DNA from 2 places in the Mycoplana sp. BE70 genome. Region 2 is predicted to be linked to the other one. Evidence: riboswitches for the same ligand, from Rfam matches in the RefSeq annotation. Region 2 holds a riboswitch; the other holds the start of a gene.
What was found. Region 2 has a riboswitch for thiamine pyrophosphate ahead of thiB (thiamine ABC transporter substrate binding subunit). Riboswitches for the same ligand answer to the same signal wherever they lie in the genome.
Positions count from the first base shown of each region.

Region 1 (7,668 bases), on a different contig from region 2:
CGCTTGACCCAAAGAGGAAGCGCATGCGCGCCTTCTCAAGGCCTGCGGTCAGGGCGGAGAGCGCCTTGCGTGGATCGAGATGCGCCTCCTGGCGGAAGAACAAAGCCTTGCGGAAGCGACCGGTGAGATCGGGCTCCAGCGCTGAGATTGCATGTTCGTCCAGCCATTCCCAACCACTCGTTCGTCGTGCAAAGCGATCGAGTTCGCCGGCATCGCGTCCGCTGGCAACGACCAGTGTACCGCGACGCTGCACATGGCCCGGCAGCGCCGCCTCCCACCAGTCGGCGGCTAGCCGGCCCAACGTCAGCACGGGCTCTTCTGCGCTTTCCCGTTCGCACCAGGGGGCGAGCATGCCGCCTGCAAAGCCGGAGGAACCGAGGCCAACCTTTTCGGCCCGTTCTTGAATGGTGACGTCGAAGCGGTGGCGATAGAGCTGCCAGGCGACCGTCAGCCCGGCGACGCCGGCGCCCTTGACGAGGATGCGCATCGTCATTCTCCGGCCAGCGGCACATAGAGGTCACCACCCTCGCGGAATATTTGGGCCATGGCCTCCAGTCCCTCCTTCTGCGCCTCGGCGCGGATGTCGTGCGAAATCCGCATCGAGCAGAATTTGGGACCGCACATCGAGCAGAAATGCGCGACCTTGTGCGCCTCTTTCGGCAGAGTTTCATCGTGGAAGCAACGTGCGGTATCGGGATCGAGTGAAAGGTTGAATTGGTCTTCCCAGCGAAACTCGAAGCGCGCACGCGACAGCGCATCGTCACGCACCTGCGCCGCCGGGTGCCCCTTGGCGAGATCGGCTGCATGGGCGGCGATCTTGTAGGTGATGACACCCACCTTCACGTCATTGCGATCCGGTAGGCCGAGATGCTCCTTCGGCGTCACGTAGCAAAGCATCGCTGTTCCGAACCAGCCGATCATCGCCGCTCCTATGCCGGAGGTGATGTGGTCGTAACCCGGCGCAATATCCGTGGTCAGCGGCCCGAGCGTGTAAAAAGGTGCTTCGCCACAGACTTTAAGCTGCTTGTCCATGTTCTCCTTGATCTTGTGCATCGGCACATGGCCCGGGCCTTCGATCATGACCTGGCAGTCTTTCGCCCAGGCGATCTGCGTGAGTTCACCGAGCGTTTCGAGTTCGGCAAATTGCGCAGCATCGTTGGCGTCGGCGATCGAGCCGGGGCGCAGGCCATCGCCGAGCGAGAAGGAGACGTCATAGGCGCGGCAGATATCGCAAATTTCCTCGAAACGCTCGTAAAGGAAGCTCTCGCGATGGTGATGAAGACACCACTTGGCCATGATCGAGCCGCCGCGCGAGACGATGCCGGTGACGCGGTTAACGGTCAGAGGGATGTAGTGCAGCCGCAGGCCGGCGTGGATGGTGAAATAGTCGACGCCCTGCTCGGCCTGCTCGATCAGCGTGTCGCGGAAAACCTCCCAGGTTAGGTCTTCGGCAATGCCGTTCACCTTCTCCAACGCCTGGTAGAGCGGCACGGTGCCGATCGGGACGGGAGAATTGCGGATGATCCATTCGCGGATGTTGTGGATGTTACGGCCCGTCGAGAGGTCCATGACGGTATCGCCGCCCCAGCGGATCGCCCAGACCATCTTCTCGACCTCCTCGGCCATGGAGGAGGCGACCGCCGAATTGCCAATATTGGCGTTGATCTTGACCAGGAAATTCCGGCCGATGATCATCGGTTCTGCCTCGGGATGGTTGATGTTGGCGGGGATGATGGCCCGGCCATTCGCGACCTCTTGACGGACGAATTCCGGCGTCACGAAATCGGGGATCTGCGCGCCAAAGCTTTCGCCGTCGCGGACAAGGGCTTCCTTCGCAGCCCTGCGGCCGAGATTTTCCCTGATGGCGATGAATTCCATTTCCGGGGTGATGATGCCGGCGCGGGCATAGGCGAGCTGCGTTACCGCCTTGCCGTCCTTCGCCCGGCGCGGATGGTTGCGGACGGGAAATTCCGGCGTCAGGCGCTCGCCGGTGGCAAAACCGTTGTCCTCGGGGCGGATGTGGCGGCCCTCGTAGCCGTCGGTGTCGCCGCGGGCGGCGATCCAACTTTCGCGCAGCCGCGGCAGGCCGGCCTCGATGGCCACCACGTGGTTGGGGTCAGTATAGGGGCCGGAGGCGTCATAGACGATGACGGGCGGTTCGCCTGAGGTCGGATGCAGCGAGATCTCGCGCATCGGCACGCGGATATCGGGATGCTGTTCGCCGGCAATGTGGATCTTGCGCGAGGCAGGCAAGGCACCGGTCGTGACGGTCGGAGTGAGTTCTTGGGCGGCAATATTCATCGGTGAGGCTCCAATTTTGCGTTTGGAGACCCAGTCCTAGAGCCGGAATGATGGAAGGACGCGGAGGCGGAATCCGGGTCGCGGATATCCCGCCACAGCGCTTGCACCGTCCCTACGCCAGTATGAACTGGATCAGGTTCAACGGGTCACTGCGCGCGATAGCAGAATCTCAGCCCCTTGCCGGGACACCCCTGGTGAATGAAGAAAGGCTATGTCACCCGCGCCGATTGGTCAAGCAGTGTCCAAAAGGGTTTGCCAAATCGGGATAAGGTCGGTTCAAGCCGTCGCAATGGTCGTCAACGCCCGTGGGGCATGCAAACGCCTTCGGATTCGTTCCATATACACGAGGGCTGCCGGCCGTCGCGGCCATCCACGCGTCCCCGTTCGCTGCGGCAAGCGATAGGCCAGCATTTGCCAGGCGGCGGACATAGTAAGCCGAGCTTCCCCACGGCTTGGATGACCGCGTCAGCGCCTTTCGTCCGGACCTTTGGCGCGGCGGTGCGCAGCGTATCGGCGCGCCGCGCAATTTCGCCGGCGGCGTGCAAGGGCGCGCCTGTTCCCTCAGACCAGGGCGAGGCAGACAGCGCGGGCAAAGGTGGGATCACCCGGGCGAACGCGACCCATGCCTCCAAGGGTCTTGAAAGCGGGCTCATACCGCTCGGCCAGCGGCACGGGCCGGTCCCATTCTAGCAGCGCGGCGATCAACAGATCGGCAAGCGCCCAGGTGAGCGGTTCGGCATCCGCCAGCGGCGGCGCGAAACGACCGGATTGCAGCGCGTCGTCGGCGTGGTCCACCGCCCCGGTCAGCCGATCGTCCCAGGCGAGCCCGAAAAGATCGGCGAGCTCGGCGCCGCTTTTGACGAGAAACCGGGCTTTCGCGTCGAAACCCTTTTGTAGGCCAGAAACTCCCGGCCGGCTGGGCCGGGATCGTCGCCGGCCGCGGTCAGCAGAACGGCGTCGCGCAGCACTGTCTCATCCTCGGTGCGGCCCATCAGCCAGACCGCGACGGCGGAACAGTTCAGGGCTTGGCGCGCGCCAGCAGCCGGCCCAGACGGGTGCGGATCGGACAAGATCATCCAGCGATTCCAAGACGATGCCGGCAGAAAAGTCGGAAAAAACCTTGTCCGACTCGCGGCCGCATCAGATAAAAAGTGTCCCCTCCAACATGTGTCGCCGCGGCCAGAATCGAAGAAAAATCCTCGAAAATCCCTTCAATGCTTTGAACGATCGCTCGCGAGTATTCGTGGGTGGTGCATGTTTCGCCTGCGGAAACTCCTCATTCGCCAGTTACATTAGCGCGGAGCGTGGAACATTTTCCGGAAAACCGAGCGTCAAACCGTTTTCGTCGAACCGGTAGACCTGCGATCCGTCAGGGCTTGCGAATATGGTTTGGCCGGACGCCACGGCGTCTTCTATGCCCGTGCGAACCGTGATCTTTTGGCCCTGATCGAGCGCGACATGAACGATGGTTTCCGCGCCCAGATGTTCCACCCTTTCGACATGGCCACCCCACATTCCCGTCTTACGGGAAAGGGAAATGGCTTCCGGCCGCAAGCCGATGGCGTGGGCACCGTATTGTGCAGCCCTTTCACCGTCGATGAAATTCATCTTCGGTGAACCTATAAAGCTAGCGACGAAACGGTTTGCGGGCCGGCGATACAATTCCAGCGGGGTAGCGAATTGCTCGATACGTCCGGCGTTCATCACGGCGATGCGGTCGGCCATCGTCATCGCCTCGATCTGATCGTGGGTCACATAGATCATCGTGCTGCCGAGCCGCTGGTGTAACTCGGAAATCTCCAACCGCATACTGACGCGCAATGCCGCGTCGAGGTTTGACAGAGGTTCATCGAACAGAAAGCCGGCCGGCTGGCGAATAATGGCCCGCCCGATTGCGACGCGCTGCCGCTGGCCACCCGAGAGATTGCGGGGACGTCGTTCCAGATAAGGCAGCAGGTCGAGGCTCTTGGCGACCTCCTGCACGCGCGCGCGAATCGTCGCTGCCTTTTCGCCAGACATTTTCAGCGGGAACCCGATGTTCTGCGCCACCGTCATATGCGGATAGAGGGCGTAGGACTGGAACACCATCGAGAGCTTGCGCTTGCCCGGCGAAGCCTGCGTCACATCTTTGCCATCGATATGAACCTCACCGGAGGTCGGGTCTTCCAACCCGGCAATCAGCCGCAGCAGCGTGGATTTGCCACAGCCGGAAGGCCCGACGAAGACGACGAACTCGCCATCAACAATCTCGAGATTGGCGTCGGGAATGACCACCTGGTCGCCAAACGCCTTGTGAATGTTTTTGAGGGTGATGGAACCCATTGGTAGTTCTCCTACTTAACGGCGCCGAACGTCAGACCGCGGACGAGCTGCTTCTGACTCATCCAGCCGAGGACGAGGATGGGGGCGATTGCCAGCGTCGAAGCCGCCGACAGCTTTGCCCAGAACAGACCCTGCGGGCTGGAATAGGAAGCAATGAATGCCGACAGGGGCGCTGCCTTGATGGCGGTGAGGCTCAGAGTCCAGAACGCCTCGTTCCACGCCAGGATAACGTTGAGAAGCATTGTCGAGGCAACGCCCGGCAGGCTCATCGGAAGCAGAACGTAGAAGAGTTCCTTCAGCGTTGTGGCCCCGTCCATACGGGCCGCTTCGAGGATATCCGCGGGGACTTCCTTGAAATAGGTGTAAAGCATCCACACCATGATCGGCAGGTTGGCGATGACGAGAATGAACGTGACGCCGAAAAGCGTATCGAGAAGACCGGCTGTCTTGAAGATCAGGAAGATCGGCACCAGCGCACCGACGGCGGGCATCATCTTGGTGGAGAGCATCCACATCAGGACATGTCGGGTGGCGCGGGTGGGCTGGAACGCCATCGACCAGGCCGCCGGTATCGCCAGCAGCATGCCGAGAACCGTCGAACCCACGGAAATAGCCACCGAGTTCAGGAAATGGGTGAAATATTCCGAGCGCTCCTGCACCTCGAAGTAGTTTTCAAGCGTCCATTGGGTCGGCAGGAAGCTCGGCGGGAATGCAATGGCATCGACTTCCGTCTTGAAGCTGGTGAGCACAGTCCAAAGGATCGGAAAGAACAGCAGCAGCGCCACTGTCCAGCCCAGCACGGAGATGCCGGTCTTCAGAAAGATTGTGTGAGGCTTTTTCATTTTCGTTTCCTCAGGCGGTCAGGTTCTTGCCGGCCAGTCGAATGGCGAAAATGGCGACGGCATTGGCAATGACCACGGCGATGATCGCGCCGGCGGAAGCGGCTCCCACATCGAACTGGAGCAGGGCTTGCACATAAATCAGGAACGGCAGGTTGGTGGACGCATAGCCAGGCCCGCCACTGGTGGTGACGAAGATCTCAGCAAAGATCGCCAGGATGAAGATCGTCTCCATCAGCAGGACGACCGTGACGGCCCGGCCCAGATGCGGCAGGATAATGTAAATCAGCCGGTCGAACGGTCCGGCACCGTCCATGCGCGCGGCTTCCTGCTGCTCGGTGTCAAGCGACTGAAGCGCGGTCAGGAAGATCAGGGTAGCGAAGGGCAACCACTGCCACGCGACAATCATCACGATGGACAGAAGCGGAGAGTTGCTTAGCCATTCCACGGGCGGCAGGCCCAGCTTGTGCGCGATCCAGGCGAAGATGCCGTAGCCCGGATGCATAAGCATGTTCTTCCACACCAGCGCCGACACCGTGGGCATGACGAAAAACGGCGCGATGACGAGAAGCCGGACGACGCCACGACCCCACATCGGCTGATCAAACAGCAAAGCGAGCAGGATACCGCCGATCACCGTGATCGCCAGCACGCCGCCTACGAGCAGCAAGGTATTAATGATCGCCTGCGAGAATGCGGGATCCGACAGGAAATAGGTGTAATTGCTGACCCCTGCAAATCCCGCCTCTGCTGGATTTAGCAGATTGTAGTACTGGAACGACAACCACAACGTCATCGCCAGTGGAACAATCATGCCGATAAAAAGCAGCACCACGGAGGGTGTTAGGGCGAACCGCGCCGCTCGCTTCATCTGATAGCCAGACATATCTATCTCGTCCCGTTTCGAATTCGAGGTTCAGGCAGATCCGGGCGCCTGCCGTCACGTCCCGCCGATGACATTCAGAACGGTCCCCTCAAAGGCGCGGACTAATGCAACGCCGGCATGGCCGACCGGCGCGCCGACATCGAGGATGCAGGCGCACCGGTCCATATCCGCCGTTACTTCTTGTAGTAACCGGCGCGCTCCATCGTGCGCTCGACATAGGCCTGCGACTCTTCGAGCACCTGGTCAGCCGTCTTGCTGCCGCTGACAGCAGCAGCAATCGTCTGGCCAATGGTTGTTCCGAGGGCCTGGAATTCCGCGATATCGATGAAGCCGGCGCCCGTGTAAGGGGTTTCCATGACGGAAGGCTTGGTCGGCTGCACGGCGGAGATGGCAGCAAGCACCTTGTCTGCGAAGGGCTTTGCAACGTCCTGATATTCAGGAGAGGCATAGGTCGACTTGCGCGTGCCCGACGGCGCAAGCAGCCAGCCTTCGCGCTCACCGACGAGACGCGCATATTCCTTCGACGTCGCCCATTCGATGAACTTCTTGGCAGCAGCGGCGTTGTCCGTCACGCTAACCGGCACGGCCAGAGCCCATGCACCGCTCCAGCCTGCGGCTTCAGGGTTCTTGTCGGTAATGGGGAACGGCGCAAAGCCGGTCGTTTCGGAAACCTGCGATTCCTTCGGATCTAGCAGGTAGCCTGCCGTTACCGTGGCATCGATCCACATACCGCACTTGCCACTGCTGAAGAGAACGCGGTTTTCATTGTAGCCGTTCGTCGTCGCGCCGGTCGGGCCGGCTGTCTTCATGACATCCAGGTACCAGTTGAGCGCCTGGTTCCAGGGCTCGCTCGTCAACAGCGGCTTCCACTCCATATCAAACCATGCGCCGCCAAAGGCTGCGACGAAGGTCGAAATCAGCGGAGAATTCTCACCCCAGCCCGGCTTGCCGCGCAAGCAGATGCCGTTGATTCCGTTGTCGCGGTCCGTGAGCTTTTCCGCAAAGATCGCAATATCATCGAAAGTGGGCTTTTCCGGCATCGTCAGGCCGGCCTTCTCGAAAAGATCCTTGCGGTAGAAGGTGATGAGGCTTTCGCCGTAGAAGGGCGCACCGTACATCGTGCCGTCAACGCTGAGGCTTTCGCGCGTCGCAGTGATGAAGTCGTCATAGTCATAGTCGGCGCTGAAATCGTCCAGCTTCGTCAGCCAGCCCATCTTGGCCCAGAGTTGGGTCTGGTAGGAGTTGACCGAAATCACGTCGTACTGGCCAGCCTTGGTGGCAATATCGGTCGCCAGACGCTCGCGCAGCGTGTTCTCTTCC
Region 1 covers NZ_JAVDTM010000015.1:92,254-99,921, reverse strand. The annotation lists gene thiO (glycine oxidase ThiO) at 1-487, opposite strand, end outside; gene thiC (phosphomethylpyrimidine synthase ThiC) at 490-2,301, opposite strand; TPP riboswitch at 2,393-2,504, opposite strand; gene J2Y48_RS22780 (DUF1403 family protein) at 2,863-3,096, opposite strand; gene J2Y48_RS22775 (DUF1403 family protein) at 3,105-3,377, opposite strand; gene J2Y48_RS22770 (ABC transporter ATP-binding protein) at 3,589-4,623, opposite strand; gene J2Y48_RS22765 (carbohydrate ABC transporter permease) at 4,635-5,465, opposite strand; gene J2Y48_RS22760 (sugar ABC transporter permease) at 5,476-6,348, opposite strand; gene J2Y48_RS22755 (sugar ABC transporter substrate-binding protein) at 6,522-7,668, opposite strand, start outside.
Region 1: another riboswitch for thiamine pyrophosphate. It lies ahead of thiC (phosphomethylpyrimidine synthase ThiC); the one in region 2 lies ahead of thiB (thiamine ABC transporter substrate binding subunit).

Region 2 (7,668 bases):
AAGATGCGGCGAGAGCGGCCGGCTTTTTGTGACATTCGTCATCAGAACCCTCACGGAACCCCGGAGAATTGCCCCGATAACTGGACTATTATACTCCGGAATTGCACTTAGTTTGTGCGCAATGCAGTGAGAGCGACGTTTAATCGCCGGAATGCGGAACGACAAGTGTCATTGCACTGCAAAATCAATTTAATCGATTAAGACAAAAGTATGGCATTGAGGGTCCTCCAAGCCCGTTAACCATTGTTAACGATTATTACCTAGTCATTAACCAAACCCGTGACTTTCCAGCAGAAATAGGCAAAGCTGGTTGAGTGGACCTGTTTCCGCGTAACCTGGAGGCAAAACAGAATGAGTCTGTTTTCAAGAGCCTGCATGATTGCAGTCGCGCTCGCCGTCGCCGTCCCCTGCGTCATTGCGATGCCGGCGGCGGCACGGGACGGCCATGACGGCCGCGGCCACAACGGCTTTTCCAATGGCAGCGTCTCAGGCGGAAACACGTCTCGGGTGTGGCGGCGTAATCACCAAGCCCGCAACGACGACAACCGCCATCACCGGAACAGGGATCGCAATGTGCTCGGCCGGGATATTGTCGGCGGCAACCTGTTCCGGGACAATCGCCGGAGACACGATGGGCGCTTCGGCAACGACTGGCGCTTCGGCCGGGACTGGCAGATCGCCCGCCCGGATTGGGTGGGGCAACCGGACCTGCTGCGCAATCGCGTTCGCCCCTATTACGCTGGGCCATACCGTCCTTATTACGCCGGCCAGTATGACGATCGCGAGCGGTTCAACAACAACTTCTACGGCGGTTCAATCTCCGCCTATGACGATCCGGGCAACGGGATGTACTTCTACATGGATGGCTACGGCGACGGCATGGGCGATCAGGGCGGCTTCTCGGTCCGTTCCGCCAACAACGCCAAGGTCATCGTCGTGTCGCCGGAAACGGAGACCTCGAGCTGCAGCTTTGAAGCCGGCGTCTGCGTCATTCGCCCCTGACGGCTTGCGCCCGGCTTCCTGTTTCCTGGCGCGCATTGTGACAACCACTGCGGCTCACAGCCGGCCGGGGGAGCCGAGAGGTCATGACCCCTCCAGTTCCTCCCGGAGCATTTCCAGTTCGAGCCACTCTTCTTCCATTCGAGTCAGGTCCGCACGCAGCTTTTCCATCTCGGCAGCAAGGCGGTTGAAACCCGCAGGGTCCTTCGAGAACAGCGCCGGATCGGCCATCTTCTCCTCGCGCCGGGCGATTTCGGCCGCCACCTTGTCCATTTCCTTCGGCAGGTTCTCCAGCGCAAACTTCTGCTTGTAGGATAGCTTCGCCCTGCCCTTGTCCCCGGCCTTTTCAGCGGACGCATTGTCGCTCTTCGCCTTCTCGGCCTTTTCCGCCTTGCGACGCTCCTCGATTGCGCCGCGGCGCTGGGCCATCATGTCGGAGTAACCGCCGGCATATTCGATCCAGCGCCCATCCGGCGCCTCCGGATCGGCCGGTGCGATCGTTGACGTGACCGTACGGTCGAGGAAGTCGCGGTCGTGGCTGACAAGGATGACGGTGCCGGAGAAGCCGGCGACGATCTCCTGCAGGAGGTCCAGCGTTTCGATGTCGAGATCGTTGGTGGGCTCGTCGAGGATCAACAGGTTGGTCGGGCGCGACAGGATCCGCGCCAGCATCAGCCGGGCTCTCTCGCCGCCGGAAAGGTTGCGGATCGGCGTGCGGGCCTGCTCCGGCTGGAACAGGAATTCCTTCATGTAGCCGGTCACGTGGCGCTGCTCGCCGTTGACGATCAGGCTCTCGCCGCGGCCATCCGTCAGATAATGCGCCAGCGTGTCGTCCAGGTTCAGTTCCTCGCGGCGCTGGTCGAGGGTGGCGATCTCGAGATTGGTGCCGAGCTTGACGGTGCCGCTATCGGGTGCGAGCTGACCGGTCAGGATTTTCAGCAGCGTCGTCTTGCCGGCACCGTTCGGCCCGACAAGGCCGATGCAATCGCCGCGATGGACGCGGATCGAAAAGGGCGCGACGATCGTCCGTTCACCATAGGCCTTGGTGACCTTGTCGGCCTCGATCACCAGCTTTCCGGATTCCTGCGCATCCGACGCCGTCGCCTGGACGGTGCCCTGCGGTCCCTTGTGGCCGCGGTGGCGGGCACGCATGTCCTGCAACTCGCCGAGCCGGCGCATGTTGCGCTTTCGCCGTGCCGTCACGCCGTAGCGCAACCAGTGCTCCTCGCGCTCGATCGCCTTGCCGAGCTTGTGCTGCTCCAGTTCCTCAGCCTCCAGCACCTGATCCCGCCACGCCTCGAAATGGCCGAAGCCACGGTCGAGGCGGCGTGACGTGCCGCGGTCGAGCCAGACCGTGGCATTGGAGACTTTTTCCAGGAAGCGCCGGTCGTGCGAAATGACGACGAGCGCTGACCGGCTCTTTGTCAGTTCATCTTCCAGCCATTCGATCGTCGGCAGGTCGAGGTGGTTGGTCGGCTCGTCGAGGAGCAAGATGTCCGGTTCCGGCGCAAGCACGCGTGCCAGTGCAGCACGGCGCGCTTCGCCGCCTGAAAGCGTCTTCGGGTCCTCCTCACCAGTCAGGCCCAAATGCGACAGCAGATAGGTGACACGATAGTGATCGTCGCCGGGGCCGAGACCGGCTTCAGCGTAGGCCGCAACCGTTGCGAACCCTTCGAAATCCGGCGCCTGTTCCAGATAGCGGATGGTTGCGGACGGGTGGCGGAAGACCTCGCCGGACTGCGGCTCGACGATGCCGGCGGCGATTTTCAAAAGCGTCGACTTGCCCGAGCCGTTGCGGCCGACAAGGCAGATGCGATCGCCCGGCTCCACCTGCAGGTTCGCACCGGCCAGCAGCGGCGTTCCGCCGAAGCTCAGGAGCATGTCGTCAAGTTTCAGAATGGGCGGTGCCAAAATCAGGCTCCTGAAAGATCGTAGGGTCGGGCGAGCAACACGGCCAGCCCGGCATCAAGGGTTAAGGTGACGGCGCCGAGCGCCACGTTGGAGACCGTGCGCGACGAGCCGAACGGCAGGTCGAACGCGTTCAATGGGTAGCGCACGTTCTCGATCGAAAGGCCCGACAGAGCAGTCAGGCCGAGGATCGAGAAGAGGCTGTTCTCCGGCAATTCGATCGTCGTGCGGCCCGGAGGCAGCGGCCAGGCTTCCTCCAACCCGGAGCTCAGCATGATGTCGCAGCCGTCCGCCTTCAGCGCTGCCGCATGGAGCAAGTGCATGAGGGCGTGATCGCTGCGCTCGCCGCCGAGCCCCCCCGCGAGGATCAGTCTTTGCGCCCCGCGTGCAAGCGCAGCCGAGACGGCAATCTCGCCATCGGTCGCGTTCTTGGCAGTCGGATAGGGCTCGCGCGGAACATGGCTCCAGGCTGCAAGTTCCTGCGGCGTGGTGGAATCGAAATCGCCGACCCAGGCTTCGGGGGTGATGCCAAGCGTCGTCGCATGGCGCATGCCGCCGTCGGCGGCGATGAAACGGGCACCGTCAATGGCCGCCTTGAACCGGGGGGTCGGTTCAAGGGTTCCTCCGAGAAGGAGGACAAACAGTTGATCGGCGGCGTTCGTCATGGGCACACCGTCTAGCGCATGTTCAGCGGGAATGGAAACGCCTTTGCAGAAGAAGCTGCAGCGTCCAGCCGCTTGCATAAGCGGCGCCACCGGACTAAAGCTCTTCCTGCTCTAACGGGGTGCCGCACGGTTATGAGATGACCAGCGGCTGAGAGGCATTTGCCAACCCGCGGAACCTGATCCGGTTTGTACCGGCGGAGGGATTAGACGGCACATTCAGCGCCCTATTCCCGTTTATTTGGAACTAAAGGAGGCGCCGATGCGCATAGGACTTCTTCCATCTTTCATGCTACTTGCTGCAACGTCTTTCGTTTCTCCCGCGCTTGCGGCGGACAAGACGCTCACCATCTACACCTACGAGAGCTTCGTCACCGAATGGGGGCCCGGCGCAAAGGTCGCAGCCGAGTTTGAGAAGACCTGCGACTGCAAGGTCGAATGGGTCGGCGTTGCCGACGGCGTCGAACTGCTGACTCGGCTGAAGCTGGAGGGCGAAGGCACCAAGGCGGATCTCGTTCTCGGCCTTGATACGAACCTCGTGGCTGAAGCCAAGGCGACGGGGCTGTTTGTGCCCCACCAGCTTTCTCCCGAAGGCTTGACCGTGCCGGGCAATTTCGTCGACGACACCTTTCTGCCTTACGACTACGGCCACTTCGCCGTGGTCTATGACACCGAGACGCTGAAGAACCCGCCGAAGAGCCTGAAGGAACTGATCGAGGGCGATCCGAAGGAAAAGATCGTGATCGAGGATCCCCGCACCTCGACGCCGGGCCTCGGCCTGTTGCTCTGGGTCAAGGCCGTCTATGGCGACAAGGCGGGCGAGGCGTGGACGAAGTTGAAGGATCGCATCCTGACCGTCACCCCCGGCTGGTCCGAGGCCTATGGGCTCTTTACCAAGGGCGAAGCGCCGATGGTCCTGTCCTACACCACCTCGCCGGCCTACCACATGGTGGCGGAGAACTCCGAGCGCTACCAGGCGGCCCCCTTTGCCGAAGGCCACTACGTGCAGATCGAGGTCGCCGGCATGACGAAGGCGGCCAGCGATCCGGACCTCGCCCGCAAGTTCCTCAGCTTCATGACCGGCCCGGATTTCCAGTCCATCATTCCCGAGACCAACTGGATGATGCCAGTCGGCGCGACCCGCGAGCCGCTTCCGGACGCCTTCGGCAAACTGGTGAAGCCCGAGCACACCTTCCTTTTCCCCGCCGACGAGGTTGCCGCGAACCGCAAGGCCTGGATCGACGAATGGCTGTCGGCGATGAGCGCCAAATGAGGGCCTGACCTCTGCCGAAAGACCGTTCACGCGGACGAGTGGCATCGCCCGCGTGAACGGCCAACATGTTGCTTGGGTCACTGCATGTACACGAACAGCGAAAGAGCAGCGATTACAGCAGCCGGGGGCGCCGCCCTCGGCTTCATCCTGTTGTTTGCCGGCATTTCGACTGCCGTGCTGCTGCTCAGCGCCGAAGGCGACACGTACGGCACGCTGTTCGACAGCTATCTCGTCCGTATCGCCAGGTTCACGCTGCTCCAGGCTGGCCTGTCGACCGTGCTGTCGGTGGCCCTTGCCATTCCGGTAGCGAGCGCACTGGCACGCCAACGGTCCTTTATCGGCCGGATCTGGATCGTCCGGCTTTCCGCCCTCCCCCTTGGCTTGCCCGCATTGGTCGCCGTTCTCGGCATCATCGAGGTCTGGGGGCGGAAGGGTGTCGTCAACAAAATGTTGAGCGCGCTCGGACTCGACAATCCCGTCAGCATCTATGGTCTGGCGGGCATCCTCGTCGCGCATGTCTTCTTCAACCTGCCGCTCGCAGCGCGCCTGCTGCTAGCCGGGCTCGAGCGCATCCCCGCCGAATACTGGCTGACCTCGGCTAATCTCGGCATGCGCCCGGCCGCCGTATTCCGCCTGATCGAATGGCCGGTGATCCGCGGACTGCTGCCAGGAATCGCCGGTCTCATCCTCATGCTTTGCGCAACGAGCTTCACGATCGTCCTGACGCTCGGCGGCGGGCCGGCCGCGACGACGATCGAAGTGGCGATCTACCAGGCCCTGCGCTTCGAATTCGACCCGCCGCGCGCCGTCATGCTGTCCGCCATGCAGATCATCGTTACCGGGACGCTGCTGGCACTGATGCGGATGCTCGGAACGCCCGCAGATGACGCGCCGACGACCGGCCGCGCCGTCCGTCGGTTCGACAGCCGCCGGGGAAGGTTTGCCGACGGCATCGTGATTGCGGTCTTTGCCGTGTTCACGGTGGCGCCGCTCCTGGCCGTGGCCGCCTCCGGCCTGTCCGCCGATCTGGGTCGGCTGGCAACTGATCCGCTCCTGCACCAGGCGCTGCTCACCAGCCTGGCCATTTCGGTTGTCTCGGCTGCGCTTTCGCTCACAATCGCGGTTCCCACCGTCGCAGTTCCACAACTCGGCGAGGTCGGGATCAAAGGCACGCGCCACCTGGCCGCCGGATTGCAAGCCGCAAGCTCGCTGATTCTGCTCGTCCCCCCCGTCGTGGTTGCCACCGGCTGGTTCCTGCTGCTGCGCCACGTTGGTGCAACCGGACGCTTTGCACCCTATGTGGTTGTCGTCGTCAACGCCCTGATGGCCTTGCCCTTCGTGGTCCGTGTCCTGGGACCGGCCTACCGGACGCATCTGGTGCGAACCGGACGGCTGTCAGTCAGCCTCGGTGTCACCGGCTGGCATCGAATGAGATGGGTCGATCTGCCGGCGCTGAAGCGGCCGCTGATGACCGCCTTTGCCTTCGCCATGGCTCTGTCGCTCGGCGATCTGAGCGCCGTCGCGATCTTCGGCGCCGATGGTTTTGTCACCTTGCCCTGGCTGCTGTTCAGCCGGATGGGAAGCTATCGGACGGAGGACGCGGCGGGGATTGCCTTGCTTCTCGGCGTGCTCTGCCTGCTGCTGACGCTGCCCTCCACCGCAGCGGAGAAGAACAAAAGGGAAGAGAATGCGTGAACCCTCCCAGCAGGGCGCGGAGGCCCCTCCGGCGATCCGGCTCGAGTTTGCCACCGTGCAGTTCGAGCAAAAGCGCCTCGTCTTTGATTGCACCATCCCCAAGGGAGCAAGCGTCGCCGTCACCGGACCATCCGGCGCCGGCAAGTCGACGCTGTTCAACGTCATCGCCGGCTTCCAGCCGATCAGCTCCGGTACCGTTGCGATCTTTGGAAAGAACATGGCTGGACGTGAGCCGGCAGCGCGGCCAGTCTCCATCGTGTTCCAGGAGAACAATCTCTTCGTCCATCTGACGGTGGCGCAGAATGTCGGCCTGGGCATCGACCCATCGCTTCGCCTGGGGCCGGCCGAGCGGGAGAAGGTCGATACGGCCCTCGCCCGCGTCGGACTGGCCGGCTATGGGCATCGCATGCCGGCGCAGCTCTCGGGTGGAGAGCGGCAGCGGGTGGCCCTTGCCCGTGCGCTTGTTAGGAACCGTCCGGTCCTGCTCCTCGATGAGCCCTTTGCGGCGCTTGACCCGGCCATGCGCGCCGAAATGGCAGTGCTCCTGTCGGAACTTCGCATCGAAACGGGAAGCACGCTGCTGTTCATCAGCCATCAGGTCGAAGATCTGCCACGTCTCGCCGATCGGGCCATGTTCATCGACGACGGAGCGATCGCGTTGATGGCGCCGCTCGAGGGCTTTCTTGCGCACCGGAAGCTGCCGGCTTTGGCCGCCTTCCTTGGTTCTGATGGATAATGCCTCTCAGCCCGAGGATTGCCATACTTTGGACGCTACGCTGTGTCACCGGAGCCACATTGAAAACCGATTCTGGAATCGGGAGTTGTCGGCAAGGGGCGGTGCGTCTATCTCTCGGCGAAGGGTCCTAACGGGACCTGCGGGTGTCGGCACGATACTTCGGAAAGCCGTAACAACAATCCGAACAAGCGCGGGTCGTTCGTCTTCGAATCGGATACGGTCCGGATGTCGAGGCCCGGGTGATTTCCGAACAGGTCGTTAGGTTGCAAAAGGGACATGGGGCGAATGCTGGGCAAGAGTCGGCATCCGGGATTGGGCAGAGGACGCGGAGCCGCCGTTGCGCGTTCCGTGCTTGCCGTCGCGGTCGCGGGCCTTGTCGTATCGTGCCAGGCTTT
Region 2 covers NZ_JAVDTM010000002.1:149,150-156,817, forward strand. The annotation lists gene sdhC (succinate dehydrogenase, cytochrome b556 subunit) at 1-42, opposite strand, end outside; gene J2Y48_RS04090 (hypothetical protein) at 352-1,002, shown strand; gene J2Y48_RS04095 (ABC-F family ATP-binding cassette domain-containing protein) at 1,084-2,910, opposite strand; gene J2Y48_RS04100 (thiamine diphosphokinase) at 2,913-3,572, opposite strand; TPP riboswitch at 3,678-3,792, shown strand; gene thiB (thiamine ABC transporter substrate binding subunit) at 3,832-4,842, shown strand; gene thiP (thiamine/thiamine pyrophosphate ABC transporter permease) at 4,927-6,537, shown strand; gene J2Y48_RS04115 (ATP-binding cassette domain-containing protein) at 6,530-7,273, shown strand; gene J2Y48_RS04120 (M48 family metalloprotease) at 7,559-7,668, shown strand, end outside.